3 regions of the Geomicrobium sp. JCM 19037 genome follow, and region 2 is predicted to be linked to each of the others. Evidence: riboswitches for the same ligand, from Rfam matches in the RefSeq annotation. Region 2 holds a riboswitch; each other region holds the start of a gene.
What was found. A riboswitch is a leader RNA that binds a small molecule or an ion and turns the genes downstream of it on or off. The one in region 2 is predicted to bind S-adenosylmethionine.
Positions count from the first base shown of each region.

Region 1: linked by a shared signal. The riboswitch ahead of JCM19037_RS11500 (methionine ABC transporter ATP-binding protein) and the one ahead of JCM19037_RS12110 (methionine ABC transporter ATP-binding protein) in region 2 are both predicted to bind S-adenosylmethionine.
Region 3: linked by a shared signal. The riboswitch ahead of metK (methionine adenosyltransferase) and the one ahead of JCM19037_RS12110 (methionine ABC transporter ATP-binding protein) in region 2 are both predicted to bind S-adenosylmethionine.

Region 1 covers NZ_BAWZ01000018.1:11,741-21,789, reverse strand. Annotated here, with positions in the region: gene JCM19037_RS11510 (MetQ/NlpA family ABC transporter substrate-binding protein) at 1-491, opposite strand, end outside; partial or broken gene JCM19037_RS11505 (methionine ABC transporter permease) at 503-1,170, opposite strand; gene JCM19037_RS11500 (methionine ABC transporter ATP-binding protein) at 1,163-2,185, opposite strand; SAM riboswitch class I at 2,338-2,445, opposite strand; gene JCM19037_RS22805 (TetR/AcrR family transcriptional regulator) at 2,502-3,098, opposite strand; partial or broken gene JCM19037_RS11490 (MDR family MFS transporter) at 3,262-4,720, shown strand; gene JCM19037_RS11485 (nucleotidyltransferase family protein) at 5,397-5,954, opposite strand; gene JCM19037_RS11480 (flotillin family protein) at 6,031-7,338, opposite strand; gene JCM19037_RS29370 (hypothetical protein) at 7,389-7,616, opposite strand; gene JCM19037_RS22800 (NUDIX domain-containing protein) at 7,727-8,209, opposite strand; gene JCM19037_RS11470 (cysteine hydrolase family protein) at 8,160-8,750, opposite strand; gene JCM19037_RS25795 (hypothetical protein) at 9,760-9,924, opposite strand; gene JCM19037_RS11465 (GNAT family N-acetyltransferase) at 9,980-10,049, opposite strand, start outside.
Region 2 covers NZ_BAWZ01000019.1:48,027-58,075, reverse strand. Annotated here, with positions in the region: gene JCM19037_RS22885 (metal ABC transporter solute-binding protein, Zn/Mn family) at 37-1,326, opposite strand; gene JCM19037_RS12125 (M20 family metallopeptidase) at 1,805-3,013, opposite strand; partial or broken gene JCM19037_RS12120 (MetQ/NlpA family ABC transporter substrate-binding protein) at 3,026-3,759, opposite strand; partial or broken gene JCM19037_RS12115 (methionine ABC transporter permease) at 3,914-4,592, opposite strand; gene JCM19037_RS12110 (methionine ABC transporter ATP-binding protein) at 4,593-5,612, opposite strand; SAM riboswitch class I at 5,768-5,873, opposite strand; gene JCM19037_RS12105 (FixH family protein) at 5,946-6,431, opposite strand; gene JCM19037_RS27315 (hypothetical protein) at 6,424-6,666, opposite strand; partial or broken gene JCM19037_RS12100 (PepSY-associated TM helix domain-containing protein) at 6,669-7,764, opposite strand; partial or broken gene JCM19037_RS12095 (response regulator transcription factor) at 8,077-8,759, shown strand; gene JCM19037_RS22880 (hypothetical protein) at 8,756-9,259, shown strand; gene JCM19037_RS22875 (HAMP domain-containing sensor histidine kinase) at 9,277-10,049, shown strand, end outside.
Region 3 covers NZ_BAWZ01000034.1:21,302-31,350, reverse strand. Annotated here, with positions in the region: partial or broken gene JCM19037_RS16885 (DHA2 family efflux MFS transporter permease subunit) at 1-1,149, shown strand, start outside; partial or broken gene JCM19037_RS16880 (ABC transporter permease) at 1,842-2,647, opposite strand; partial or broken gene JCM19037_RS16875 (ABC transporter ATP-binding protein) at 2,631-3,403, opposite strand; partial or broken gene JCM19037_RS16870 (ABC transporter substrate-binding protein) at 3,490-4,478, opposite strand; partial or broken gene pckA (phosphoenolpyruvate carboxykinase (ATP)) at 4,635-6,205, opposite strand; gene JCM19037_RS16860 (thiol-disulfide oxidoreductase DCC family protein) at 6,376-6,753, shown strand; SAM riboswitch class I at 6,836-6,949, shown strand; partial or broken gene metK (methionine adenosyltransferase) at 7,071-8,271, shown strand; gene JCM19037_RS16850 (IclR family transcriptional regulator) at 9,795-10,049, shown strand, end outside.

The DNA.
Region 1 (10,049 bases), on a different contig from region 2:
ACAGAGTCGCTCATAATAACATGTGCGTCTTCAGGAAGGTCTGCCAATGATCCGTACTCTTGGCTGTATCCCCCCATCGGTTCGATATGAACACCACCGACGTTCTCAAAATCGTATCCGTGTTCTTCAATTTGACTCTCTAAATACGGAATGTGTTGGAAGTAGTTGGCATCCAACTCGTCAAGGTCAAGGGCTTGGTTTGGCATTACATAGTCATTGAATGTCTGGATTTGTAATTCAATGCCTTCTTCTTCTAGTAGGTCTGTGGCGTATTCTAGAATTTCTGCATGAGGAACGTTTGATGCACCGACAACGAGTGACTGTGTTTCGCCATCTTGGGCTGCTTCATCATCGCCTTCATCCCCAGTTTCTTCCGTCTCTTCTGGTGCATCTCCTGCTGATTCGTCTGTTCCTTCTTCATCAGAAGTGCCACATGCCGTTAAGGCTAACGTTAACGATCCTGCTGCAATTGCGGTGTAAAACTTTTTCATCAAACTCTCCCCTATCTTTTATCTAATTTTCTAGTTAGAACGTCTCCAATACCTTGAAAGATGAAGACGATAACGAGTGTGATAATCGTTGCAATAAACGTTATTTCAGGGTTATTTCTTTGGAAACCATCTCGAAACGCAAGATCCCCTAAACCACCAGCACCGATCACTCCGGCCATCGCTGTATAACCAACAAGTGCGATGGATGTGACGGTAATCCCTGAGACGAGCGCTGGCATTGATTCTGGGAGTAACACTTTGAATATAATCTGGAACTGGTTACTGCCCATTGATCTTGCAGCTTCAATAACCCCTTTATCTACTTCACGCAAACCAATCTCAACGAGCCTTGCGTAAAAGGGAGCGGCTCCAATAATCAATGCCGGTAGTGCAGCTTGTGGCCCGAGCATCGTGTTGAGTACTGCAACCGTAAACGGTATGAGTAAGATAATTAAAATGATAAAAGGAATGGAACGAAACACATTGACAAACGCAGCGACAATCCAATTAATGATAGGGTTCGCCCATATCTGTTTCTTTGATGTCAAAAATAGCAATAAACCAAGGGCAATGCGAGAATAAATGTAAAGAAAATAGCGATGACGCTCATGTAAACTGTTTCCCACGTGGCATCGAGCATATTATCCCAATTGACATTACTGAGGAATTCATCACCCATCATTCATCACCTCCGCCTGAACATGGTGCTTTTCAATATAGGCAAGTGCTTCTGTTACTGCGTCAGAGGTTCCTTCAAGGGAGATAAACAATGAACCATAACTCCCATCTTTCGTGCGTGCGATGTTCCCTTGTAAAATATTCACGTCAACGTTTACGTTGCGAATGAGATCAGACACAACAGGCTTCTCCGTTTCGTCACCTACAAAAGTCAACTTCACGACTGTACCTTTTTCATCGTGCAATTGATCCTCAATCACTTCTAATGAACCATCGGTTTCTGTAATTTGCTTCACGAACGCTTGAGTAATTTCTTTCTTAGGGTGTTTGAACACATCAAGCACTCCTCCTTGCTCGACGACTTCTCCATCTTCCATGACGGCAACTCGCCCACAAATCTTGTGAATGACGTGCATTTCATGAGTGATGAGCACAATCGTCAATCCTAGCTTCTGATTGATTTCATAAAGAAGCTCGAGAATCGAAGACGTCGTTTTTGGATCAAGTGCAGATGTCGCTTCATCGCATAGCAATACTTTTGGGTCATTCGCAAGTGCTCTAGCAATGCCAACGCGTTGCTTTTGTCCGCCACTCAGTTGCGAAGGGTATGCACCGCCTCGACCGTCCAAGCCGACAAGCGAAATGAGTTCGTCCACTCGTTCATTTCGTTTCTTTTTTGGTACACCGGCAATTTCTAGCGGGTACGCAATGTTTTCCCGAACCGTCCGCGACCAGAGGAGATTAAAGTGTTGAAAAATCATGCTAATCTCTTGCCTCGCCTTTCGTAGCGCACGTCCTTTTAAATTCAGCATGTCGTAATCGGCAATTTTCACCGTTCCCGATGAAGGCGCCTCTAAAAGGTTAAGAAGGCGTATAAGTGTACTTTTTCCAGCACCACTATAACCGATTATGCCAAAGATCTCTCCTGATTCTATCGTTAAGTTCACGTCTTTTACTGCATGAATGTGTGCATCTTTCGTCACAAAAGACTTTGACACATTGTTCATTTGAATCAATTGATGCACCCCCTATCCATTCTATTCCAAGTATCCTTACCTATTCACTATATTTTAAGTTCGAAAAAAATAAACAAGCATACGTTTCGTTTGGATAAAACAAAAATAACCTTTTTGCTAGAAGATGAGCAGAAAGGTTAATCGTACGTTCCATCTCATCTCCCAAGGCATTTGCAACCTTGCAGGAATTGGCACCATTGCAATTGCTTGCCGGTTGCCGGGTTTCACAGGGCCAGTCCCTCCACCACTCCAGATAAGGATATTTAGTTGATGTTTGAATCTTAGCACCCTCACACCGATGTTGTCAACTATTCTTTCAATGGCATAATTTAGGCAAAATCAACTCATCAATAATCTGATAAATATAATTCGCATCAATCGTTTTCTTCGTCACGATCGTACGGTAATGAATCATTGAAGGTCCGATATCTGCGATTAAATCTAACTGTTCCAGCGTAAGTGCTGGATTAGGGTACATGTAAGGGTCGAGTATTGCGAAGAAAGCAAGCCGAAACTTGTGATAATACCCTTGCTGTAACCCAAGTTCTAATTCTTGATTTTGTGAAGCTGCACTTCCAATCGCTGCATACGCACGTTGAATCGATTCATCTTCGATTCGAAAGCTAGACGCCATTAGATGAAACAATTGATCCCGTAAATCATTAAATTGCTCCACTTCTTGTAAGATCTCTTCAAACGGCTTCACGTCTGAAATGGCCTGAATAACGAGATGTGTCTTTGACGTCCACCTTCGATAGATCGTCGCTTTTCCTACGCCTGCGTGCTGAGCAATACGGTCCATCGATACACGTTCATATCCGTGTTCTCCAATGAGCTCTAGTGCCGACTGCATGATGATGCGATCCCGACTCTTGTCCAAAGGGCGTCCCTTCTTCTTTTCAATCGCACTCATGACAAGCCTCCTTCTTCCTATAGTCATTTCATCGTATCACCAGGATATACAGAGTGCAAATTTACGAAACGAAACTGTTTCGAAACGATTGCGTTTCGTAAATAATCATGGTACGATTCATCTTGCTGATTCAAGCCATATATATTTTTTAGGAGGGACGGCTATGGCACATGCACCAACAACTGCTGAAATAAAGGAAGACTTATCGAATGTAAAACCGATACCGATATTAGCCGTTCTTCTTTCAGGCGCCTTTGTTGCGATCCTGAATGAAACGATTCTTAACGTGGCTTTACAAGCATTATGGGAGACTTGGGCGTGAACTCAAGTACAGCTCAATGGCTCGTGACTAGCTATATGCTCGTCATCGGAATCTTAATTCCAATTTCTGCATATTTCATTCAACGATTCACAACGAGACAACTATTTATTACGGCGATGACACTGTTTACGCTCGGTACAATTGTCGCCGGTTTTAGCCCAACCTTTGCCTTCCTTCTTATAGGACGTATTGTGCAAGCGGTCGGGACCGCGATCATGATTCCGTTACTCATGAATGTCATTCTTGCTGTCATTCCCCAAGAAAGGCGTGGGGCAGCAATGGGTATGATGGGACTTGTCATCATGTTTGCTCCAGCAATCGGGCCTACTGTCTCTGGGTTTATTATTGAAGGATTATCGTGGCGCTGGATCTTCTTTCTTGTGATTCCAATCGCCCTATTTTCTCTAGTGTTCGGTTACTTCGTCTTGAAGAACGTCACGAAAACCTCAAAGCCAAAACTTGATCTCTTTTCATTCTTATTGTCTACGATCGGCTTTGGAGGAATTGTGTACGGATTTAGCACCGCTGGTAAAGGCGATTCCTCACTTGCAGACCCAATTGTCATCGCCTCGCTTGCTGCAGGGTTTATCGGGCTGGCCGCATTCGCATTCCGCCAGATAAAAATGAAAGATCCGCTTCTGGATTTACGTGTATTCCGCTACCCGATGTTTGCTTTTGGTTTAATTATTGTCATGCTCGTCATGATGACGATGTTTGCACTCATGCTCGTTCTGCCGATTTATATGCAATCTGCGTTACTGTTCACAGCCATTGCTACCGGACTCATTATGTTACCTGGTGGGATTATAAACGGGGCGATGTCTCCGATCATGGGCGAATCTTTGATAAGGTTGGTCCGCGCCCAATCATTATTCCTGGAGCCATTTTACTCGTCATCACCGTATTCACGTATCGATTCTCCACCCCAGGTGTAGACGAGTGGATACTTGCGATTCAGCACATTTTTGTGATGGTTTCTGTCGCGATGATTATGATGCCTGCGCAAACGAACGGACTTAACCACTTACCACGGCATTTGTATCCGCACGGTACGGCGATCTTTAATACACTCATGCAAGTTTCTGGTGCGATTGGTGCTGCCATCTTTATTTCTATTATGGAAACAGGCAGAAGTAATGCGCTCTCAGGCATTGAAGATCCGACTGCTGCACAGCAAATTGAAGCACTCACAATCGGTGCTCAACAAAGCTTCTCATTCGGGTTTATCTTTGCGATTATTGCTCTCGTCATTGCGTTATTTATTCGTTCAAAAAAACCGAAAACGACAGAAAGTGAATAGTAAAACGCAAACACCCCTATATTGGGCGTGTTTGCGTTTTTTGCTTTGATATCTGCTGAGGGACAATATCCGTGAGATCTTTGGCGCTGAAAAATGCATCTCACTCTCTAAACTACTCGTCAAAGTGAACCAGCGGGTCCAGCTCGAGTGGGGATTTCAAGAACATGAAGCATTGCAATCGCAAATTATCCCATCATATACCCTTATCTATGGAATTTTCTATATATATCAAGCTAAACACTGTTACACGTATTTTAACTCCTCTTTTTCAGTGAACTGCTTACGACCTGTGGGGTCTCGTCTCGGTCCTTTTTCCACAAGCGTGATCTCCTTTCGTTCCAATCAACGATACTGAAAAAGCGACAGTGTTAACTAAGTTTGCTAAGTAATGACCATGAACGCTATTCATACACTTTGAATGTCAATGGCAGTCATAGAAACCATTCATTGCTACGTCTATAGTGTACGATTATCTTTGATGATGTTGAACTTTAAAGCTCTATCGGTTGGTTTACCATAGGTTTATGAAGAAATTCTTTCGTTCAACTTACATAGATTATGTCCACACGCGTACGAAAAACAAATCTGACACCGATTTATGCAGCTACCCTTAAAATCTCATTAAAAATTACTTACATTTATAATGTGTATATTCCTTGATCAACCTACTCGCCTCTTATCTTTCTACACGCACTTGTGGCCAACGCTTGTCCCATTTTTTATGTTTGACCCGATGATTGTAAGCCGACTGCACGCTGGGGTGTTCTTTTGCCATCGGTGTTGGTTTTATTACACAGTTGACCAAGTCAGAGATGCCATGAGGGGCAGCGAGCTCAATTGCGCCAGCATTTGTCATTCTCACCATAACGGCAGTAGCGGTTTCAGGATATTGGCTGACAGCATCGAGCGATGATTCATATGGGTCTGTACCGTTAAGCGTATGCATACGCGCTTGATTTTTGACAGACCAAGGGACATCCGGACAGGCGGTGTGCAGTTTCTGTTCGATCTGCTTTTCAAACGACTCCGTGACGTGATCGGGATCATAATAAATGACATCCACATCGTCCGTCTCTGTTCTTTTTGAGAATTGGTGCAAATGATCCCACACTTTTGCTCGAACAAAGCCTGCACTGATCCAACAATCAGGTAAGTTTAGCTTTCGGACTGTGCGTAAACATTTCACCATATATTCATCTTGACTAATAAGTTGTTCAATATCCTCTTTCTTCATTACACATTTCTCCATTCTCGAAAGCTCATAACAATGCCCGTGTTAAGAACAAACCTCAACACGGGCATGAGACTTTCTAGTCGTTTTTGTCACGGTCATAAAAGGATTCAAGGTTTTCTTCTGCTGATGTGGAATACGTGTCTTCTGACGCTTCCGGTTCGGACGACTCTTCTGCTTTCGCATCGGCTTCTGCCGCAGTTTCGTCTTTAGCTGCAGCAAACTGAGGTTGACCTTCACGCACGGTATTGCCTACGCTAGAATTGCCACGAGCAACGAAACTTTCGAGCATCTCTTTTAGGTCCATTCCCGTTGCTTCTTTCAAACTTTCCTGCACACCGAGCATCGTTTGCGTTACATTGCCAGCAATTTTATGAGCACCACCTTTGGAGTCGGAGCCACCCATATCAATGACTTTGTAGCCGTCAATTTTGCTAAGTGGGGCAGCAACTTCTTTTGCAATGTCTGGTAGCGAGCGAATCATCATTTCCATTATAGCGGCTTCCCCGTACTTCTCCATTGCTTCGGCCATGAGTTCTTTCGCTTCGGCTTCTGCACGGCCTTTCTCACGGATGACTTCCGCTTGGGCCAAACCTTCGGCACGTTGAATGGAAGCTTCTGCTTCACCGTCAATTCTCGCTTTATCAGCTTCTGCTTCAGCTTTTGCTTTAATGTCATACGCATCTGCATCGGCTTGTGCCTTGCGTCGTTTTTGTTCCTCTTCTTCAAGTGAAACTTGGCGTTGGCGTTCGATATACTGCACTTGCATTTCTTCTTCTTTCACTTCTTGATTTAATCGGGCTTGTTCTAACTGATACGCTTGCTCAGATTGCGCTCGTGCCCGTTCAGTTTCTTGTTTGAATGTTGCATCTTTAATATCTTTGTTCTTTTGTGATTCAGCAATGGTCGTCGCACGTGTATTTTCTTCTTCTTTCGCTTCTTGATCGTTTTTCGCTTTGTACATTCTCGTTTCTTTTTCTGCATCTGACTCTGCCATGTCCGCTTTCTTACGAATTTCAGCAATGCGCGGACGACCGAGATTTTCTAAGTATCCGTTCTCTTCATCGGCGTCACGTAAATCATCAAGGCCGAATGATGTAATCGTAAAACCCATGTTATCGAGCTCAACTTGAGCGATGTCTTGAACTTGATGAGAGAAAGATTCACGATCATTGTTAATCGCTTCAACTGAGAGCTTTGATAAAATCGCACGAAGGTTCGTACCGAGTACTTTTGAAACTTCTTGCTCAATTTCTCCTTCTTTCTTACCGAGAAATTGTTCTGCATAGTTTGCAATACCGTGAAGAGAATCTGCAATCTTTACGGAAGCAATCGCATCTGCAACAACAGGTACCCCTTGGCTAGTGTACACTTTTGGTGTCGTCAGTTTAATTTGAAATGAATTTAAATCAACAGGCGTACTCGTTTGGAAAAACTTTAAACGTTGCCACCACCACGAATAATTTTCATACTTCTTCCATTATCGTCTTGGAAAATGCGGTTGTCCTTTTCTGGGTCACCTAAATTCGGACCTGTAATAATAAGTGCTTCATTGGACGTCGCTGTTTTATAACGTCTCTTCACATAGATAAAACCGATAAGTCCAAAGATTAGGACAAGTGCAGCGACAACACCTAAAATAATGAAAATAAATACGATGTCCAAAATAATCACCTTCCTTTTTTATTCTTGTTACGTACTTTTCTACTGCAAGGTTTCGCATTTACTGAAAACTCTTACCAATTGTATCGAATTTCCACGTCTTTTGACAACATTCAACAATCAATTAATGTCGACCATTGCATCCATCCGCCAGTTCCTAGCGTACCAACAAACATGTCGTTCGTCTCCTTGCCATCCCGTTCAAAATGCTCGACCATTGCTTTAATCGGAGGCGTCACGCGTCGTGTTAGTAGTTGCTCAGATGTGAGCCAGTAGAGATCGCCTTCCTCACTCGATGTCGGGGTTCCAAGGGTCGACATCGTAAAAACATATTGCAAACGAATTTCATCATCAACGTACCGGACGAGCAAATATTTGTATTGTACATTGTGTAAATCTTTTTGCTCCAAACCAGTTTCTTCATATACTTCACGAAGGCACGCCTGTTTCACGTTTATCAGCTCTTCGGGCCGAATATGACCGCCGATCGGCACATAGAAACCGGCAAGAAAGTCGTGGTCATTCCTTTTTTTGAGAAACAAATATTCACCTTGTTGATTGTTGATGAGGGCGACCGCCATCTGTCTCGTTTTCAATCGTAAACGACTCCTTGATTTGTTCAGTTGTTTTTACACTCGCGAATTCATCTTTAAGTGTAGCAATTGTTAGCTTTTGAACCGTTTCCCCATCGTACTCTCCAATTGGAAAAGAAACCGTCGCATCTTCAATTATCACCGTTGAAAAGCCTAAATTCCCACTCATTCGCACTGTCGTTGAAACGCAATGAGGAGTCGTTAGTCCAATCACATACACCCTTTCCGGATGGTTATCGTTGAGCACCTGTTCAAGATCAGTGCCGATAAACGCACTGTTCGTCGGCTTCTGAATGCAAATTTCATCATTTTCCGGGACAAATCCATCCATAAAGTCGTGTCCTTCTTTACTCGGGTGAAATAAAGACGTTCGTTCTTTTGGAGTATGTTGGATATGAATCACACGGCTTTTGTTTTTTCGCCATAGCTTCAGTAAATCTCTCATATTTTCAACAGCACCCAAATCGTAAGGTGATCCCAGCTTCGGGTTGTGAAACCCTTTCTGAATATCAATTAGAAGCAATACATCATTTTTCGTTATCATGTCTTCGCCTCCCCCGTTCAACCTATGTACGTATAAATTTGAATATAACATACCTTCCTGAAAAATCCAGTGGACAGGCGAAGTAGAGGTACGATCTGCTAGCGTACATTCGTAGTTATCACGAAACACGTTCGACACGTCATTTGCAGGGAATATACTTACTTCCATTTCGTTTCACTCTATAACCACACATACTTGCCCTCAAGTACCCATATGATATCGGCGCGGCCCGCACCGAACCGAGTCCGATTTGGCTTCGGCCCCGCTGGGGCCGACGTGTCGTTGGCACTTCCGCCTGGAATCTGCGCTCCAGTGGAAGCAAACTGCGCAGGACTTTAGCGGAATGAGCGCCAAAATCGTTAAACAAGGCAAGCTTGCGCGCAGAACGTTCGTTCGTCTTGCCCGCATGTGCCCTCACCCCCTGCGGCAACGGTTCAGAGAACCATCCTTTTCATTCCCAAGTAAAATCGGGCTCGGCCCCTTGGGGGCGACCGATTGCTCGCTTCTTAACATTAGATCTGCGCGCAAAAAGACACTCACCACCGCGCTACCCCCTCCACACAACAGTGCAAATAAAGAAAATGTTTAGCTCATTCCATATAGATCGTCAAGTATTTGGGAAAATCGACCTTTTTACCGTGATCTAGACCATTTTGGGCGTGATCTAGATCACCGATCTCCTAGAAAATACCAACACCAAGCATCCATTCAAAGTAAAGCACCGCACCGATGTTGCACTTGTAGTCTGGACTGTCAAGTAGACACAGCGAGCACAAGCGGAGCGCAGTGAGAGGTGATGTCGCACTTATGCTCTGGAGTGCATCCGCCTGCAGTGGAAAGCAACACCCAACAGTGCAAATCAGGAAAATCTTAAGTTCATCCTGTATAGTTCAGGTCGTAACGGAGGCTACCACAAATAATAGAGAGCCAAATGAATATGCTAAAAAGCGGATGACTCGCCATGAGTCATCCACTTTTTGTCGTATAAATGGGCGGCTAGGCTTTAGCTTTATTCCTCGATATCCTCTGCGCTCATGTATTCGTTTAAACGACTGTTTTCTTGGGTTCGGTGTGCTTGGTCGTTCATTTTTACTTCTTCATGCCCTGGATGTTCGGTTTCGTACTGCATTTCTTTTGGTCGATCTTTGTGATCTTCTCTTTTCTTATCATTCATACAGTATACCCTCCTTTAAATGAATTAAAGGCTAGTTTATGCGAAGTGAGCAAAGCTATACTAAACTTTTAGAAAGGGTTGCAACGTCAATGATGCGATGGTTCACTTCTTTCGCTTCGATTTTC
Region 2 (10,049 bases):
ACCTATTATTGTAATAGGTGGCAAAATATAAATCACTTAATCATTTAGCGCTTGTTGAAGTATCTCAATGTTCATTTGCATCATGCTTACATAATCTTCGTCATTATCACTGTCTTCTTGAGAGATGCTCTCCATGTTGCGAAGCACTAAGCTCTCTGCACCAATCTCAGATTGAATCACTTCGGTAATCGTGGAGCTAACGTTGTTTTCGAAAATCACATAGTCTAAGTTGTTCTCCTCGGCAATCGTTACAATGTTCACAAGTTCAGACTGTGAAGGTTCTTGCGTCGATGATAAACCGTGGACACTTAATTGCTCCAATCCGTACCGGTCTTCCCAATACCCGTATGCTGCGTGAGAAACAATGATCTGGTTGTGGTCGGCTTCCTCAAAAGTGCTTGCTAACGCTTCATCCAACTGCTCAAGATCGTCAATAAGTGCTTCATAGTTTGCCGTAAAATCATCTTCTTGTTCTGGTCGTAATTCAATGAGGACTTCTTTAATATTTTCAGCAATTTGCTGACTGAGCACAGGATCGAGGAAAACATGTGGATCTCCCACGCCATGTTCTTCGTCATGATCATCAATAATCACGCTCACTTCATTTGTTTCAAGTAGAACTTCGTCCTCTTCATCGTACAAAACCGCTTTTAATTGTTTCGTTTCCGTAGCCTCGCCTGAGTATTCGAGTCCTTCGACATCCGTACGTTGCCAATCACCAGCTTCATCCGTGCGAGTGTACCAGTGCCACTCACCATCGCCGGCGTCATCCGCATCGCCAATGTGGACATCGATCGTGTCACCTGTATGATAGTGCTTGAACGCCTTGAATGACCGGGCCATCCTCATCTGCATGCTGTTCATCATGTGCATGATCATGGTCTTCTTCATGGGCGTGGTCGTGACTATGATCATGATCTTCTTCCTCCTGCCCGTGGTCATGTTCATGATGCCCCTCACCACGAAGATCGAGGTTCTCTCCAGCTGCAAACACATGGACGTTCTCATCTTCGAGAACTTCTTCCGCTGTATCAGCAAAAGCTCCATCCCTACGCCAGAGTAAATAAACAGATCTTGTTCTGCCAACATCACAAATTCACTCGATGAAGGTTCAAATGTATGGGCATCAGCATTAGGTGGATAGATGCTCTCGACCTCTACATGCTCCCCGCCAATCCGACTCGTGAAATCCTCAAGCGCATATAACGTCGTTGAAACCGCTAAAGGGTCCTCGTCTGTCGTGCCTTCATCGCTTTCATCGCCAGAATCTTGACACGCTGTAAGTATTACACTACTTGCTATCGTTAAAAAAAGTAATTTTTTCAAAGTCCCAACCTCCCGTGATCGTCGCTATTTACTATACATGTATATAAATCGTAATGATTACGTTTTATAGATTACCCGTATTTTTTTTTACTGTCAACCTTTTAATTTAAAAAAGTGACCGCGGTTAGCGATCACGGAGGAGGGTACATTAGTGAAACGATTCATCAAGTAAGGCGCGGGGATGTTGTCGAATGCGTGCACTTCCGTGTCGAATGCGTGCACTCTCCCCTCCTCGACCTCACAACGTCGCCCCCTACAACAAAGGACTGCCCCGTCGGAGCAGCCCTAGCCGTTATCTTCTTTCTGAGTCATCTTGGTATGCAGCTTTTACAATACGGTTAATCTCACCGAGCTTATCTTTGAACATTGAACGAGCGCGGTGGGTTTTCGGTTTGGACATTCTCCGTGCGATAAATATCACCCCTGTTCATTATCATGAACGACAGAAGAAACATTTATGCAAAGAATTGTAGGGGTTTTATATGCTTAATGGCTCACTTTGCTTGCTTCGAGACGCTTCGAAAGCTCGTTTGATATTTACTAATCGCTCTGAATCTAGGAACAACTCTAATCCAATAAGCGCGAGCCCTACACCGCCATCGATGACCGCTTGGTCTCCTTTCGGCGAACTAGCCGCTTCGGCGAATTCCCTTGTATGACCGACAAGGTTATCGCCGATCTTAATATGAGGATGGATTGTAGGAAGAACTTGACTCACATTGCCTGTGTCCGTTGATCCAGCTGCTTGAGACGGTGTCTTTTCTACATCGTGACCAAGTTCTGTGAAAATGTCATAAAATAATTCGTTAAATGGATCGTTAGGTAGCAGTTCATCGATAGCGTTTTGGAATTCAGTAATTTCAAGGTCGGCCCCACTCATGAATCCGGCACCTTCAGCGATGCGATCAACTTTCTTCCTTACTTCATTTAGATCATGCCTTGAAGCCGCCCGCAGGAAAAACCGAGCTCGAGCGTAGTCGGGGACAACATTTGGCGCTTTTCCTCCATCAGGAATAACACCGTGAATTCGAATATCGTCTGCTAAATGCTCGCGCAATGCGTTTATACCATTAAATAATTGAATCACACTATCGAGGGCATTAATTCCCTTTTCAGGTGTTGCAGATGCATGAGCCGTTCGTCCGTGGAAATGATAATCAACAGGATCAACCGCTAGAGAATGACCAGACACGCGCGTCTCTTTGCCCGGATGAATCATAATTGCGGCATCGCCATCATCAAAGTACCCTCGATTAACAAAACTTGCTTTTGCACTGCCGTTATCTCCACCTTCTTCTGCAGGCGTTCCAGCAACAGCCACCGTACCTCCAATTTCTTCAATAATTTGCCCTAGAAGAATGGCTGCCAATACGCTCGTCGTCCCGATGATATTATGGCCACAAGCATGCCCGATTTCTGGCAACGCATCGTACTCGGCAAGAAAGTATACGGTTGGACCTGGTTTTTCAGATGACTTTTTTGCAATAAATCCAGTCGAGTGTCCCGCAATGTTTCGTTGGACGGAGAACCCTTCACGTTCTAATTGCTCAGATAATCGTGCAGATGCATACACTTCTTCATTTCCTAATTCCGGACGTGCATGAATTTGCTGACTAATGGTAATAAAGGTTTGTTGGTGCGCTTTTGCGTAATCGGTAATGGTTTGTTTTAACGCTTCTCTCGTCATCGTAATGACCTCCTATTTTGGGTAATTGAGCAATTCTTCGACTGAAATAAATGTCGGAATACTTGCACCTTCATACTCGTCTAAAATAAATTGTTCAACTTCTTCGCTTTGGTAAATGTCGATAATCTTTTGCAACGCTGGATCATCAGCATTGTCCTCACGTGCAGCGATAATATTGATATAAGGCGTAGCCGTCTCATCTTCAATGGCAATGGCATCATCAGGAGGCTTAAACCTGCATCTACAGCGATTCCGTTGTTAATAATTGCGGCATCAATGTCTGCCATGATGCGAGGCGCATTCGCCGGTTGAACAGGTGTGAGTGTTAGGTTTAAAGGATTCTCTTTAATGTCATCAAGCCCACTCGTTACCCCGAAATCGTCTTCTAGCTCTAATAGCCCGGCTTCTTCGAGAAGCATAAGATTTCTCGCTTGATTGGTCACTTCATTGGCTATGGCAATTTCAGCCCCTTCTGGGATGTCTTCCACGCGCTCATACTCGTCGCTGTACAAGCCTAAAGGAGCGAGCACAGTCGCTGCAATGGCTTCTAAATGATCAAACCCATGCTCTTCTTTAAAGTTGTCAAAGTAAGAAACGGTTTGAAAAGCATTGGCGTCAATCTCCTCTTCAGCAAGTGCGATATTCGGTTGCACATAATCACTAAAACGAATTAAATCAATCTCAATGCCTTCCTCTTCAGCAAGTTCAGCAATATAGTCCCACTGCGGCGTGTCGGTCCCGCTCACGCCAATCTTTACTGTTAACGGGTCATCAGGCTAAACGCTCCTGCCTCTGTTTGTGATTGTTCATCATCGCCACACGCAACGAGTGCCGCTGCAGTAAGTGTTACCCCTACGAATTTCAATTGTTTTCTCATTATGACATTCTCCTCTATCTGTTTTATCTTCTTCTTGCTTTTCTCGAAAAATAATTACCTGATGTTTGTACCGCTTGAACAATTAGGACGAGCAGAACGACAGTGATGAGCATCGTCATATTATCAAACCGCTGATACCGTATGTGAGCGCAACGTCGCCAATTCCTCCAGCTCCGATCGCACCAGCATCGCAGTCGCCCCAACGAGACCAATGGTTACCGTCGTAATCGTAAGGATGAGCGAGCCCATCGCTTCAGGTAAGATAAACTTTGTAATCACCTGTACTTTTGAAGCCCCCATCGCATCTGCCGCCTCCAATATTCCAGGTTCAACTTCAAGCAATGAGTTCTCGACGAGTCTGGCAACATACGGTGCCGCATAGGCAACAAGGGGCACAATGGCTGCCGTCGTTCCGACCGACGTACCAACAATGGCACGAGTTATCGGAATAATTGCAACGAGTAAAATAATAAATGGAATCGAACGCAACACATTAATGACTGGATTTAAAAGGTTAAAAATGAATGGTGATGAAAGGATATGCCCATCTCTTGTGACAACGAGAATCACGCCTAACACCGCGCCAATTAGAACCGAAAATACGAGAGAGATGCTTACCATATACAATGTTTCATATAAAGCATCCAGTAGTTGAGCGGTCGTAATATTCGGCTGAATTGCAGACGGTAGCATTTCTAACATTTATGCCACCTCCTTTAGGGAAAGGTCGTTTTCGTATACAAAGTCAATGGCCTGCTCGATCGCTTGTTCTTCTCCTTGGATTTGAATGACGAGATGTCCAAAAGGCACTTGTTGTATTTCGGTAATATTGCCGTACAGTACATTCACATCAACTCCGAACTTCTTTACCATCTGCGATAAAATCGGTTCACTCGATGACGAACCAATAAACTCAATCTGAATCACTTTGGAATGCTCATCTTGCGTCTTCACAGTTTCCATAACGCGACTCGGGATGTCGGCTTGAAATACTGACTTTACAAACTTCTTCGTCGTTTCTTCTTGCGGTTTAGAGAAAACATCGATAACAGAACCACTCTCAACAATCTCGCCATCGTCCATGACCGAAACCCGATCACAAATTTGTTGAATGACCGACATTTCATGCGTGATGAGTAGCACAGTAATTTGATATTGTTTATTAATTTCTTTAATGAGCTGCAAAATCGAATTTGTCGTCTCCGGGTCGAGTGCGGATGTTGCTTCATCACACAACAGGATCGATGGGTTTGAAGCAAGCGCACGAGCAATACCCACTCGTTGCTTTTGTCCACCTGATAACTGTTCTGGAAAATGATGTTTATGATGCTCCAAACCAACAAACTGGAGCAACTCTTCTACACGCTCTGTTATTTCCTTGTTCGACTTCTTCTGTAAGGTTAGCGGCATCGCAATGTTCTGAAACACCGTCCGGGATTGCAACAAATTAAAATGTTGAAAGATCATGCCAATGTTTTGTTTTTGGTTTTGAAGTTCTTTCCCCGATTTCTGACTCAAGTCAATATCATCTACGAGCACGCGCCCCGATGTTGGACGCTCAATAAGGTTCACACAACGAATGAGCGTGCTTTTCCCTGCCCCACTCAAGCCGATAACACCATGTATTTCTCCTTTATCAATCGTGACATTCACGTTTTTCAACGCATGAATTGCACCTGTTTTTGTTTCGTATATTTTCGATACGTCTTCAAATGTAATCATCTACATTCCCCTCTAACGACAAATTCTTATTTAACATATAAATTTACTTAGTTTTAACGATAAAAATCTCTTCAACCGTATCCTTTTGGAAACGAAAAATCCTCCCTTCTTAAAATAAGAAGAGAGGATGGTTGGTCTTTATCCCGTTTAGGCTCTTCTTATCTTCGCAGCATACATGCTACAGGAATTGGCACAGTGCTTAAGAGTAAGCCTGTTGCCGAGGTTTCAAAGGGCCAGTCCCTCCACCTCTCTGGATAAGAAATATTTAGTTATGAATTTTCTTTTATTATATAGAAAAAATTTCTTTTGTCAACTGCCTTTTAAATTTTTTATCTAGTGATGAGCGCTATGATCTTCATTTCCCGATTCCTCTGATCCATTTTCCATTAACAAAAGTACTTCCTCTTGATAGAGACGACCGACGGCAAAATATTTTTTCGGTCGTAGCTTTTGGTCATTGATTTCTACGACGGCCTCCGCGTAATAGAGGCCTTCCCGAGAGACTTCTACTTCTGTTTCATACACGCCCATCGTATGGTGGAAAAGCTCGTACTCATCTGCTTCTTCTTCCCCTGCTAATACCGGCCAAATGCGGATACCGACATGTTCTGCATCAACAACAGGAATGTAGTCTGCTGTCACTTGAACAGAGAGCCGTTGCTGTTCGTTTGCGGTGACAATCTCATTTGTCATCATATCTACAACGAGTCTTGCCCTGTCATTGTAGTCATCATGATTGTTGGCGTCCACGAACCGTTCCACCATTGAACAACCCGACAACATTACTAGTAGGAAGCCCACGATCATTCCTCTACGCATGGTGTTCCTCCTCTTGAACATTGAGCCATGTTCGCAACGTTTTGCTCTTTCGAATGATGTAGCGATCAATGAGATAAACGACGACAAGAGACAAACCAACAAGTGGGAAGATGACGGCAAAGATGAGGAGAATCGTTAATATTCCTCTCGCTTCGGTAATTCGGATTGATCTCGGTGCACCAGAATGGGTCGTTGGCTTCCTGCGTTTCCATAACCAAAACCCACTTATAATCATGACTACCATCCTACGCAAACGAGCAGTCCGGCTATCTGATTCCAAAACCCAAATTGTAATCCTTTATGAATCGTAATGCCAAGCGCCATCGCTTTACCTATCGTTCCATAATCATCGTATCGGTAATCGGCCAAAACCGCGCCGTTATATTGATCGATATGAACGGTTGCTTCATCTTGAGCTCGGTGCGGGAAGACAGAAAGTGTGAAAACCCCTTCTTGTCCACTTGGATAGAAGACATCATATGTCGGATGAATATCGAGCTGTTTTGCCACCCTCGTCACTTCGGTAATGGATACTTGTTCAAATCCTGCAATATATTGTGATTCTGGTACAGGCAGGTTTTCTGCAGCCCAACTCACATCAGCTACATCTTCAGATATGACTTCAGATTCAGGAGCAGAACCAACCCATATTGAAGGTGGATACCCTGCACCTGTGCTCGTCACTAGTTGTTGAACCCCATTCCCCCAAAAGCCGGTCCACAATAAGCCAGTGACGAGTAAGAAAATCATCTCCGGAAAGCCAAAATGCTGGCACCGCGTGAAAATCACGAATGAGTGTGCGTTTACCTTTTCTAAAGCGGGGAACGATCACTCCTTGAACTTTATTTTTTTTACGAGGAAACCATAAGTACAGGCCACTCACAATCATAATAATTGTCCAACAAGCGACGAGTTCGACAATTCGATCCCCGGTTGTACCTGCCATAAGTTCACTATGTAAGTCAGCCAACCGATCCATCACACGATCGCGATCTTGCAACGTACCGAGAATCGACCCCGTATAAGGATTGACAAACACCGTTAACGACTCACCCGCTTCATCAACAATTCCTACTTCAGCAGAGCGATTGGCATCTTCCCCAGGCCGATATCTAACCACTTCTCCGCCGTGTTCATCCGCTGCAATTTCTACTTGCTCCTCAGGTGGTAGCGTCTCTCCAGACGCTTCTACTTCGTAATAATCAGCATAGATTGCAGCTTCAATATCCCATTTAAAAAGATAAATTCCCCCTGTAATCGCTAGTACGAGTAAAAAAGGAACCAATAGTAGACCTGCATATAAATGCCAGCGCCATATTACTTGCACATTCATCTGTTTTGATTTTTTTGCCATCGGTACGCTCCCCTCATCTACCTCTTTTGTAAAGATTATTCGTTGTTCTGCGATGTAGTGGCCTAACGGTTTTGATAGCGTTTGCCTTCCATAGAGACCCCTACCGCATGTATATCCATCCTAAATAAGCGTTGTGAAGTCTATGTGAAATCTTCAATTCTGGCTTTTATGCCACACAATTTCTTCACAAATCGTGCGTACACTACAAGTAGAAACATTTACTAACTCATCACGTTGTACAATCTAGTGAAAAATTAGCTATAATGCAGTTGAAAAGAGAAGGAGGCTACCATGAGTGAACGAAAGACGATTCTCGTCGTAGACGATGAGGAGCCATTATTAAAACTCGTAACTTCAGTATTAATATCAAACGGATACAACGTCGAACGTGCAACGAATGGTTTGGCTGCCCTTAAAAAACTTCGCACGTCGTCGATCCATCTTGTCATTATGGATGTAATGATGCCGGGTATGGACGGCTTTGAACTGTGCCAAGAAGTTAGACACCGATCAGACATTCCGATCATTATGCTTACCGCTCGTGGGGAGCAAGAAGAACGAGTACGGGGGCTTCAATTAGGTGCGGATGACTATATTGTCAAACCGTTTGGCCTAGACGAACTCGTAGCTAGAATTCACGCAGTTCTTCGACGTTTAGGTCATCAAAACGAGCGGACGCTCATTAAAGTGGACAACCTTGTTATTGATGTCGAGTCACGAACCGTTACGAATGACAAAGCGCATATTTCCTTGTCAAAGAAAGAATTTGATCTGTTAGTATTTCTTGCCGAACACCTGCGCAAGTATTTTCTCGAGACCACCTTCACGAATTGCTTTGGGATAAGGATATGACAGAGGGGAATTTGCGAACAGTAGATACACACATAAAAACATTACGAATAAAACTACAATCCGCGAAACATTTAATACAGACCGTTTGGGGAGTGGGTTACAAATTTCAAAAGGAAACATGAATAAACGCCACCACTCATTGCGAACACGCATCTGGATAACGCTCATTGCTGTATTCCTTATGTTAGCGCTACTCAGCGTATACGTCGCCTCGTACTTATATGAACGGCTATATGTCGACGAACAAATTCAATCACTGACTGAGTCGGGAGAAGAACTTGCATCCATCTATTATGGATACGACTCAGAGAGTTCCTTTTTGTGGCGTGTGCAATGGACCGACCAAAGCTCCGGTGCCGATGTGTTCTACTTTGATCAAGAGCACCCTCTACTCGAACCCGATAGCAGAGACAACCTTATGATTGAATTCTTTACCTCGGACGAGCAGAACGAATTGCTATCTGGAAAAAACATCGAAATTATTCGTACGCACCCAAGCTACGACCAAGAAGTGCTCGGTGTCGTTGTTCCTCTCATAGAAAATGAACAATTCACAGGGATGATCTTACTGTCCCAACCCCTCACGAGCATTTACGAACCTCTATCAGACTTCGTACTGTAGGCTTAGGTTTGCTTTTCATGTTCGTCACTTTATTTTTTATAACCGGGAAATTAATATCAAAAGAAATGATTACACCGATTCAGAAAATGGAAAGAGCCGCTCTACGGATGGCAAATGGTGAGTATGATGCTCGCATAACTGCCACGTCCAAAACCAATGAAATCAACCAGCTTGGTGAATCGTTAAACCATCTCGCAGGCACACTTCAGTCGGAAGAAAAGAACCGTACAGAATTCATCGGTAACGTATCTCATGAATTACGTTCACCTCTTGGTTACATTAAAGGGTACGCAGAAGGAATTGAAAAAGGGATAATAAAAAGTGAAGACGGGATTCCCATTATTCGGCAGGAAGCGGAATCGATGCTTCATTTAGCCAATGACCTATTAGATCTTACCAAACTACAAAGTGATACGTATGAGCTCCACTTTGAACCGGTAGCTTTTGCCCAGATTGTTCATGATCTTTTGAATCGAGCTGAACAAGTTGCCGATGAGAAGAACATTGTTATTCACCGGGACATTGATGACAGTTGCATCATACATGGTGACACGCAGAGGTTAGCACAAGTCGTTCGCAACCTATTGGATAACGCCATAAACTATTCTGACGAATCATCCTCCATACAGGTTACTTTAAAAACATTTGATAATCGCTATCTCTTCACCATTCTAGATGAAGGTGTCGGTATTCCAGAGGAGAAAGTTCAGCATATTAAAGAACGATTTTACCGCGTCAACAGTGCCCGTTCAAGATCTGATGGGGGTAGTGGGGTTGGACTCGCAATTGT
Region 3 (10,049 bases), on a different contig from region 2:
CTAATTTCCCGACACTCATTACAGCAAGAGTTATTCAATCCATCGGTGCAGGCGTGATGCTTCCCCTCATGCAAACCGTTTTTCTGTTAATTTTCCCGGTCGAAAAACGGGGAACTGCAATGGGTACATCGGTTTAGTCATTTCTTTTGCCCCAGCAATTGGACCGACAATATCAGGATGGGTAACGTCGAATTATGAATGGCGCTTTTTATTTTGGGGAATTGTACCACTCACAATTGTGATGATTGTCGTTGCCTTTTTCGCGATGAGAAATGTAACTGAACAACGAGAACGTACAGTGGACGTGCTGTCCATAATTTTATCCACACTCGGTTTCGGTGGTTTATTGTATGGCTTTACGAGCGCTGGTAACCAAGGGTGGACAGATCCAATCACACTGCTCGTTCTGTTTGTCGGGCTAGTCTCTTTAATGTTGTTTGTGCACAGACAGTTAACGATGAAACAACCGATGTTGGAGCTACGTGTATTCAAACTTCGCATATTTACGATCTCATCAATTATCGCTGCGATCGGGTTTCTCGGATTAATTGGTTTAGAAACGATCATTCCGCTTTATTTGCAAAATATGCGCGGGTTTACAGCAATGGAGCAGGGCTCGTCATTTTACCCGGGGCGCTCATTGCCGGATTGATGGCCCCGATTACCGGTCGGATTTTCGACCGAATTGGGGCGAAAGCACTTGCCGTACCTGGTCTCATTCTAATGAGTGCGTCCACAGTGGGTCTTATGTTTATTGACCAAACGACGACGCTCGTTTACATTTCCGTCATGTTTGCAATTCGGATGTTTGGGTTTTCGATGGTGATGATGCCTGTCAATACGGCAGGGTTGAATCAGCTTCCGCCTAAACTTATCCCTCACGGTGCAGCAGTAAGCAACACCGTCCGTCAAATGGCGGCTTCGATCGGAACAGCGATGCTCGTCACAACGATGACGACTACAGCCGTTGTAGCAGATCAACAAGGAACGACGTTTGATCCAGATATTTTAGGTGCAATAATGGCAACAGGTGTCATTGCTCTTCTCACGGTAGCTGCCCTTCTCTTATCGTTTAAGGTTACACGCACATACCCATTAACCGATGAAGAATGGGATGAAAGAGAACGGCAAAAACGCGAACGCACATAGTTCGTGATGTCGCGTCGTGATTAAAGGAGTTCTTAGTGACGACAAGAGTAGAGTTTGAGGTTGATACACAAGGTTAAGAAAGAATTGACGCGTTTCCTCGTTAACCACCTGGTTTTTGTGGGCTAGACAAACGAAGGAGAACGAATCACTCGTTTGGTCAGAGAGGGAGTTGAGCCTCTCTCGCTTTTTATGGGACAATCGAGCAGGCATATCGGGCTATGTATTGCCCGATATGCCCCGTGAATTTTGAATTGTCACCATTCCTAAGCTTTATGAGACATTTGTCGGTCCCGAACGCTGGTATTTCAACCTGAACTGTCACATACCTAGCTATTTGTGACAGTTTGTGCTACAGGTACAGCACCCTCATATACACTTCTCTTCGACTGTATGGGGTGGAGGGCCGGGAGCTCATTTATGTGACCATTCGTGCCACAGACCCGGCTCATATCGACTCAGATGGTCACTTACCTTGCTATTTGTGACCAGTTGGAACTTTTATGAGACATTTGCCTGCTCCAAACGCCGGTATTTCTGCCTGAACTGTCACATACTTAGCTATTTGTGACAGTTCGCTCTTTTTATCAAGGCGACAAGCTTCCATCTGCACGTAACCCGCTCTTAAAAAAGAGACACTGTACCGTGAAAACCGGCACAGTGTCTCTTTTTAATCATGTTGATTCAATAAAATGCTATTGTCTACGCTTCTTGTTCATGGATCGCTCAATGATTGCAACCCCTTGATACATAAGCGTCGCGAGTATAGCTACGAGAACAAGGCTGAGCATCACCATGTTAAAGTTAAACACTTGGAATCCGTAGATAATCATATACCCGAGGCCTTGATTTGATACGAGATATTCCCCAACGATGACTCCGACCCATGCTAAACCGACGTTGACTTTTAATGCGGAAACCATTGCCGGATAAGACGCTGGAAGAATAACGTAGCGGAAACGTTGTGAACGCTTAGCTCCAAACGTATCGACGACTTTTACAAAATTGGGGTCTGTCTCTCTAAACGCATTGTAGATGACGAGTGTTGTGACAATAATGGAAATGAGTACCCCCATAGCGATTACGGAACTCATATTCGGTCCAAAGCTGACGATGAGAATGGGTCCAAGCGCGACTTTAGGCATCGCATTTAAAATGACGAGATAAGGGTCAAGCACACGAGAAAGAAAAGGAGACCACCATAAACTAGCGGCAATGACAATTCCACCGATCGTTCCAATGATAAACCAAGGATTGTCTCCAGTAGCGTGACGCCGATATGGACGTGTAGCGTACCACTTTGCAACATACTTACAAATAATTCAAATACGTTGGAAGGGGAGCTAAACAATAAAGGATCGATCCATTGCATTCGACTAGCAACTTCCCATAAAACGAAGAAACTGATCAAGATAAAAAGTTGGGTCCCTCGAATTTTCCACGTTTCTAATCGCTTGGCTTTTAGATGCTTTTCGTATTGTTCTTTAATTTGTGGTTTCAAGGGATTCTAACTCCTTCCAAATCGTCTGGAACCACCATTGGAACTCGCTATGATTTCTCGCTTCTAATGGCGTTAATGCCCGCAATTCAGTTGGAATGCTAAACACTTCTTGAACGACAGAGGGACGGTGGCTTAGTAAGATGACGCGATCGCTCATCGCAATCGCTTCACTAATGTCGTGTGTAACAAGCACGGTTGTTTTCTTCCTTGCTTTAAGCGTTTCGTGAATTAGATCTTCTAAATATAATTTTGTTTGATAGTCAAGAGCAGAGAAGGTTCATCAAGTAATAAGAGGGATGGCTTTGCTGCAAGCGTGCGGACGAGAGCAGCACGTTGCCTCATGCCGCCAGAGAGTTCAGAAGGCATCTGATCAATGTGGCGAAGGAGCCCCATTTGATCTAACAGGTCCTTCGCATAATCCTCATTTTCCTTCGTTTTCGTTCGGGTAATATCAAGACCGATGTTAATATTGTCGCCAATCGTTAGCCACGGAAAAAGATAATCTTGTTGAAGCATATAACCAATGTTGGTTGTCTGAGAGGTAACTTTTGCCCCGTCGAATTCGACATCACCGCTTGATGGTGTTGTTAAGCCCGCAATCATAGAAAGTATTGTCGTTTTTCCGCAACCACTCGGACCGATGATAGAAACGAATTCACCATCGTCAACTTCCAAATTCACATTACGAATCGCTTCAACAATATCAGATCCGGTAAAGAAATATTTTTCGATGTTTTGCAATTGCAGTCGTGCCACGGATCTACCTCCTTTAATCATATATAGAGGGGAATTGAACATTGAAGAGGGCTCCTGAACCGCTTCAGAAGCCCTGAACTAAACGATTACTCTAATGCTTGATCCGTAATGGAACGATTGACGAGTTCTTCGTAACCAAATCGCTCTGGAAGCTCCCCAGAATCGTCCATTATATTTTGTAAATGCTCCCATCCGTCTTCATCAATGTACGGATCTTTTGCATAGGAGTCTTGGTTGCGGTACCTTTCGATAACTTGAGCAATCAGTTGTTCAGATGTTTCATCAAAATAAGGAGCGATGGACGTGGCGATTGTGTCAACATCTTCCTCTTGAACGAACTGCTGTGCTTTATAAAGTGCACGGTTAAATTTCACGAGCATCTCTTCATTATTTTCAATTGTACTTTCTTTCGTAATAAAACTTGTATACGGTAAAATGCCTGACTCTTCCCCAAAGCTTGCGACGACATAACCTAATCCTTCTTCCTCAAACTCAGTCGCTTGTGGTTCAAAGAGTTGAACAAAATCTCCAGACCCTGATGCAAATGCACCTGCAATATTGGCAAAATCAATGCTTTGGTCAAGGGTTACATCTTCATCAACATCAATGCCATTTTGAGCAAGTGCGTATTCTCCGGCCATCTGTGGCATTCCTCCAGCCGCTGACCAAGGTATTCCTTGCCACGTAAGTCTTCAAATGTGAAGTCTTCAATCGGTTCTCTCGATACTAAAAAGGTTCCATCTGTTTGTGTTAAAGCCCCGAAGTTGACGACGCTGTCACTTGGGTTTTGAGCGTGAACATAAATGGATGTTTCCGAACCAACTAAAGCAACATCCGCACTGTCTGCTAGCAACGTGGTCATCGTTGTGTCGCCGCCCCACGTCGTCGTAATGTTAATATCTAAGCCTTCATCGGCAAAGAAGCCTTCCTCAACCCCTACGTATAGCGGCGCATAAAAAATCGAGCGAGTCACTTCTGCAACTTCTACCGTTTCTGTTTCTGAGTCCGTGCTACAAGCACTAAGAAGCAGCACCGCTAAAACCGGAGCAACCAGTCGTCGATATGATTTTTTCATATGATCTTCTCCCCCAAAATGTTTCAATACACCTATCATATGCGGATTGTATAGACGGGTGTTTGTTTATCTGAGAAAACATCTCGGGATTTTTAAACACAAAAAAGCTGTTCAAACCCATCACTAGATGAATTCAAACAGCTGTACAGATATTATTTATGATTCAAATGTTGGTCCTGCTTTTCGAATGTCATCAGACACGTGAGAGAAGCGTGCAAAATTCTCTTTGAACTTGCGAGCCAGCTCTTTTGCCTTTGCGTCATATTCTGCTGATTCGTTCCATGTAGATTTTGGTTGCAACACTTCATCCGGTACACCAGGTACACGGGTAGGAATATGCAGTCCGAAAAACGGATCAGCAGTCGTATCAACGTGGTCAAGCTCCCCTTCAAGCGCAGCTTGCACCATCGCTCTTGTAAAGCTAAGTGGAATTCGTTCGCTCACTCCATAGCCGCCTGCATTCCAGCCAGTGTTAACGAGAAATACATTCACATCATGCTGATCAATCTTCTCACCGAGCATTTCCGCATAAACAGAAGCATGTCGTGGCAAGAATGGTGCACCGAAACAGCTTGAGAAAGTCGCTTCAGGTTCTGTAACGCCACGCTCTGTACCCGCAAGCTTACTCGTATATCCACTTAAAAAATGGTACATCGCTTGCTCTTTTGTAAGTTTACTAATTGGAGGAAGAACACCAAAAGCATCAGCTGTTAAGAATACAATTGTATTTGGGTGACCTGCCATACTTTGTGGAAGCATGTTCTGGATGTGTTCCAACGGGTAAGCAGCTCTTGTATTCTCCGTGTAATATCCATCGTCATAGTCTGGCTCACGACTTTCATCATCTAAGACGACGTTTTCGAGAACAGCCCCGAATCGAATGGCGTCATAAATGTCAGGTTCTTTATCCTTTGAGAGGTTGATCGTTTTCGCGTAGCAACCTCCTTCGATATTGAACACGCCGTTTTCTGACCAGCCGTGCTCATCGTCACCGATAAGAAAACGTGTACGGTCTGCGGATAGCGTCGTTTTTCCTGTTCCAGATAACCCGAAAAATAAAGCGACGTCACCTTCTTTACCCGTGTTTGCAGAACAGTGCATCGGCAATACATCTTGAGCAGGCAACAAGAAGTTCATAATTGAGAAAATGGACTTCTTCATCTCACCGGCATATTCTGTTCCGCCAATGAGGACAATGCGCTCTTCAAATGAAATGTGAACGAACGCTTCAGAACGTGTTCCGTCTTCGGCTGGGTCTGCTTTAAACCCAGGGCAGATACGATCGTAAAACCGTTCTCTTCCTCCGCTGGCGTTTCCCCTTGTTCAGGACGAATAAACAATTGACGGGCAAATAAATTATGCCAAGCAAACTCATTGATCACACGCAGGGGCAGACGATAATCTTTATCTTTTCCGGCATAGCCGTGTGTCACAAACAACGCTTCTTGTTGCCCTAAATAGTGAACAACTTTACGATATAAAGAAGAGAACACATCTTTTTCTACAGGGGTATTTACGACACCCCAATCAATGTCTTCATGTATAGTCGGTTCATCAACGATAAATTTGTCTTTCGGGGATCGACCCGTATACAAACCAGTGGTTGCTGCAAACGCTCCAGACTTCGTTAGCACACCTTCGTTGCGTGAGAGCGCTCTTTCTACTAATCTGGACTCAGGAAGGTCCTGTTCAACGTGTTCCCCTTTTAATAAATGTTGGAGGCAGATTCAAAAGATACGGTACTCATATTGGCAAAATCCTTTCTCACATTGTTCACGATACGAAAGTGTGAATTTGAAATTAGTATAACACATTTTAACTTATAGTCTATACTATTTTTCAATTTCACAAATGTGCCATGATTATTGTGTAAAAAACAAGATAGGAGCGATTTTGGATGAAAGCATGTGTTGTGTTTTATGATAGCCATTGTTCACTTTGTCAAAACACGAAGGAGAAGTTGCAAAAATATGCCACATTTCGCCAAGTTAAATGGGTGTCTACGCGCGAAGAAAACTTAGAAAAACACTATCCTTTTGCACGATACGCCGATTTTGAACGAGAGATGTACGTACTCGTTGATGATACGTATGTGTACGGAGGGTATGATGGTGTCATTCGGCTTTTACGTTTGCACCCGCTGCTTCGCACGCCGTTATACTTTGGGTCCAAAACTCCAATACGACCCATCGGCAAAAAGCTATATGAAAAAATTGCGGCGAATCGGCCGATGATTGGCAGTACATGTAAGGATGGACTTTGTAAAATTAGCTAAATTCTTATAAATGGTATAACACAATAAAAGAAGCCATCTCGTTTGCAATTCTTCTATATAACCTTTATATTATTCAAGTAGGCTTTTATCAGGAGAAGGTGGAGGGGCAGGCCCGATGAAACCCAGCAACCACTTGCCGAGTGCAGGAATGGTGCCAACCTGGCAAAACACGACTTTGTGTTCTGCAAGATAAGAGGCGAAAGGTGAAATGTAATGCTCCTTCCTCACAGGTGAAGGGGCTTTTTCATGTTCAAACGGCACGAATTAAGGATCTACACATATAGAGTAAGTAGGAATTGTTTGAGGAGGAAACAAACATGGAAGCAAATGGCCGGAGGCTTTTTACATCTGAATCAGTGACAGAAGGGCATCCAGATAAGATATGTGATCAAGTATCTGATGCAATTTTGGATGAAATTCTCACCCATGATCCGAATGCCGGGTTGCATGTGAAACTGTAGCGAATACGGGACTTATTCTTGTGACAGGGGAAATTACGACGACCACATACGTCGATATTCAGAAGATCGTACGAGAAACGTTGAGTGAGATTGGCTACACGAGGGCAAAATATGGTCTAGACGCAGAGACTTGTGCAATTATTACTGCCATTGATGAACAATCCCCAGACATCGCTCAAGGTGTTAATGCAGCGTTAGAAGCACGCGAAGGCGTTATGACCGACAAAGAGATTGATGAAATTGGTGCGGGAGATCAAGGGTTAATGTTTGGTTATGCAGATAATGAAACTCCAGAGTATATGCCAATGCCGATTTCGCTTTCTCACCGTCTTGCAAGACAACTAACGAAAGTACGAAAAGATGGCGTCTTGGATTACTTGCGCCCAGACGGAAAAACACAAGTGACGATTGAATATGACGACAATCATGAACCAGTACGCGTTGATACGATCGTTATTTCGACCCAGCATCATCCTGAAGTGACCCTCGAACAAATTGAAAAGGATGTTAAAGCAGAAGTCATCGGTCCGGTTGTACCAGAAAAATGGATCGACAGCAAAACAAAATACTTTATTAATCCGACAGGGCGGTTTGTCATCGGTGGTCCACAAGGTGATGCTGGCCTAACTGGACGAAAGATTATTGTCGATACGTATGGTGGTTTTGCTCGTCACGGTGGTGGTGCTTTTTCTGGTAAAGACCCAACAAAAGTTGATCGCTCTGGCTCTTATGCCGCGCGGTATGTCGCAAAGAACCTCGTTGCCGCTGGACTTGCCGACAAATGTGAAGTACAACTTGCGTATGCAATTGGCGTTGCCAAACCTGTATCCATCTCCATCAATACATTTGGTACCGGAAAGGTGTCGGAGAGCGTTTTACTCGAACTCGTTGACCGTCACTTTGACTTGCGACCGGCTGGCTCATTCGCATGCTCAATTTGAGAACACCGATCTACAAGCAAACAGCTGCATACGGTCATTTCGGAAGAACAGACGTTGATCTTCCGTGGGAACGTACTGATAAAGCAGATCAGCTAAAAGCAGAATCAGGAATCTAAACAAAAAGCTCAGCCAGTGGCTGGGCTTTTTTATATGAATGTAGGCTAGAAACAAAGTAGTCATGCCATTTATACAAGATCGTTTACCCTCTGATGGAGAAATTCTTATACTATATATTCACGTTATAAAAATAACACAGCGCGTCACGTTCATTTCCCGATTGAGCCATGCTAGCCGGAACTCCTGACACCCGAGTATACGAAAAAAGTTGCGTGTACATTCCAGTTCAACCAAGGTTGCCATCGTGTTTGTGAGCAAAAACTACTCGTTGTATAACATTTGGGTATTTTTAAGATGTCGGTGATCTAGATCACCCCCGGAACGATCTAGATCGTGTTAAAACGCTGGTTTTTTCCAGATACTGGTCGATCTAGATCGTTTTCATGATGATCTATATAAGTTGAACTTAAGAAATTCATTGAATCGGATGACTGAGATCGGTCTTTGCGGTTGAGTGTTTGCATATTGCGTGTTGAAATTCATCTCGTTGCACTTCGACAGCTTCGTTGTCGATCGTTGTTCGTCACTGCAAGGGTTAGGGGCAACACGAAAAACGTTTGCCGAAGGGTGAAAAGTCCTCACCGAGGCCCACCACCTCGCACAAGCATGTGATGACCGGTCACGTATGTGACAATCCAGCCTCAAACCGGGCACTTTCGGCATGCAACTGTCACAAATTGCACGATTTGTGACAGTTGACACCGTTTATGTGCGAATTCACGTTTAAAATCATGGTTTTTCTTTCTCAAATGTCACAAATATGAAGATATGGGGCATTTGGACTTTTTTCCACACACCGTAGCCAGGAGCAGCATCGAACCGATGTCGCCCTTGTGCTACGAAGACGTCGGCGCGAACCGCACCGAACCGAGTCCGATTTGGCCTCGGCCCCGCTGGGGCCGACAGGTTGCTTGCTTATGGGCATTGAATCTGCGCTCCAGTTGGAACAAACTGCGCAGGAGTTTAGCTGAATGAGCGCCAAAATTGGTAAACTAGGCAAACTTACGCGCAAAATGGCACCCAGCATCGCGCTACCCCTCCAACCTAACAACCAACAGCGTTAATCAGGAAAATCTTCATTCTATATAGGTCGCTTCAAAACAACACAGTTCACCTCATAATGGACGATCTATGAACGTTCATTTTCTAAATCAAACTTCAACCTTGTTTTATGCACATAAACTTCCAGAGCACAAGCGATCCGCCAGCATTGGAAATCAATAAGTAGTAGCATTTCATTTTAAACAAAGTACGTTGATTGGTCATTGCGGCATTTCGTCACCGCCGATTAGATTACATGGCGATGCAAAATAAATGAACTCGTTTAATTTGGGAATTTATGCTAAGTGGTACATGCCTTAACCCTTTACCTACAAAGAAAGAAGAAAAACTCTGCAAGCCACTAAGAATGGAATCGTCAAAAAACAATGTCGAATTTTGTTGACACCGCTTTCACCTAGGGCTATAATTCGTTTTAGAAAAAGTGAAACAGCGTTCCTTAATGAAGAACAGGAGGGGGATGATGATACAATCAATCGACCGAGCCTTGCGCGTATTAGATTTGTTGAAAGATCATCATTTTGGACTTGGTGTTACTGAATTATCCCATCGTTTAGGGGTGGCAAAAAGTACAGTGCACCGCATTCTCAGTAGTATGGAAGATCATGGTTACGTAAGGCAAGAACCGAATAATGGTAATTATCGGTTAGGTTTAAAATTTTTAGAAATGCAACAATATGTTCTAAAACAAATGGAAATTACGGCGATTGCGAGGCCG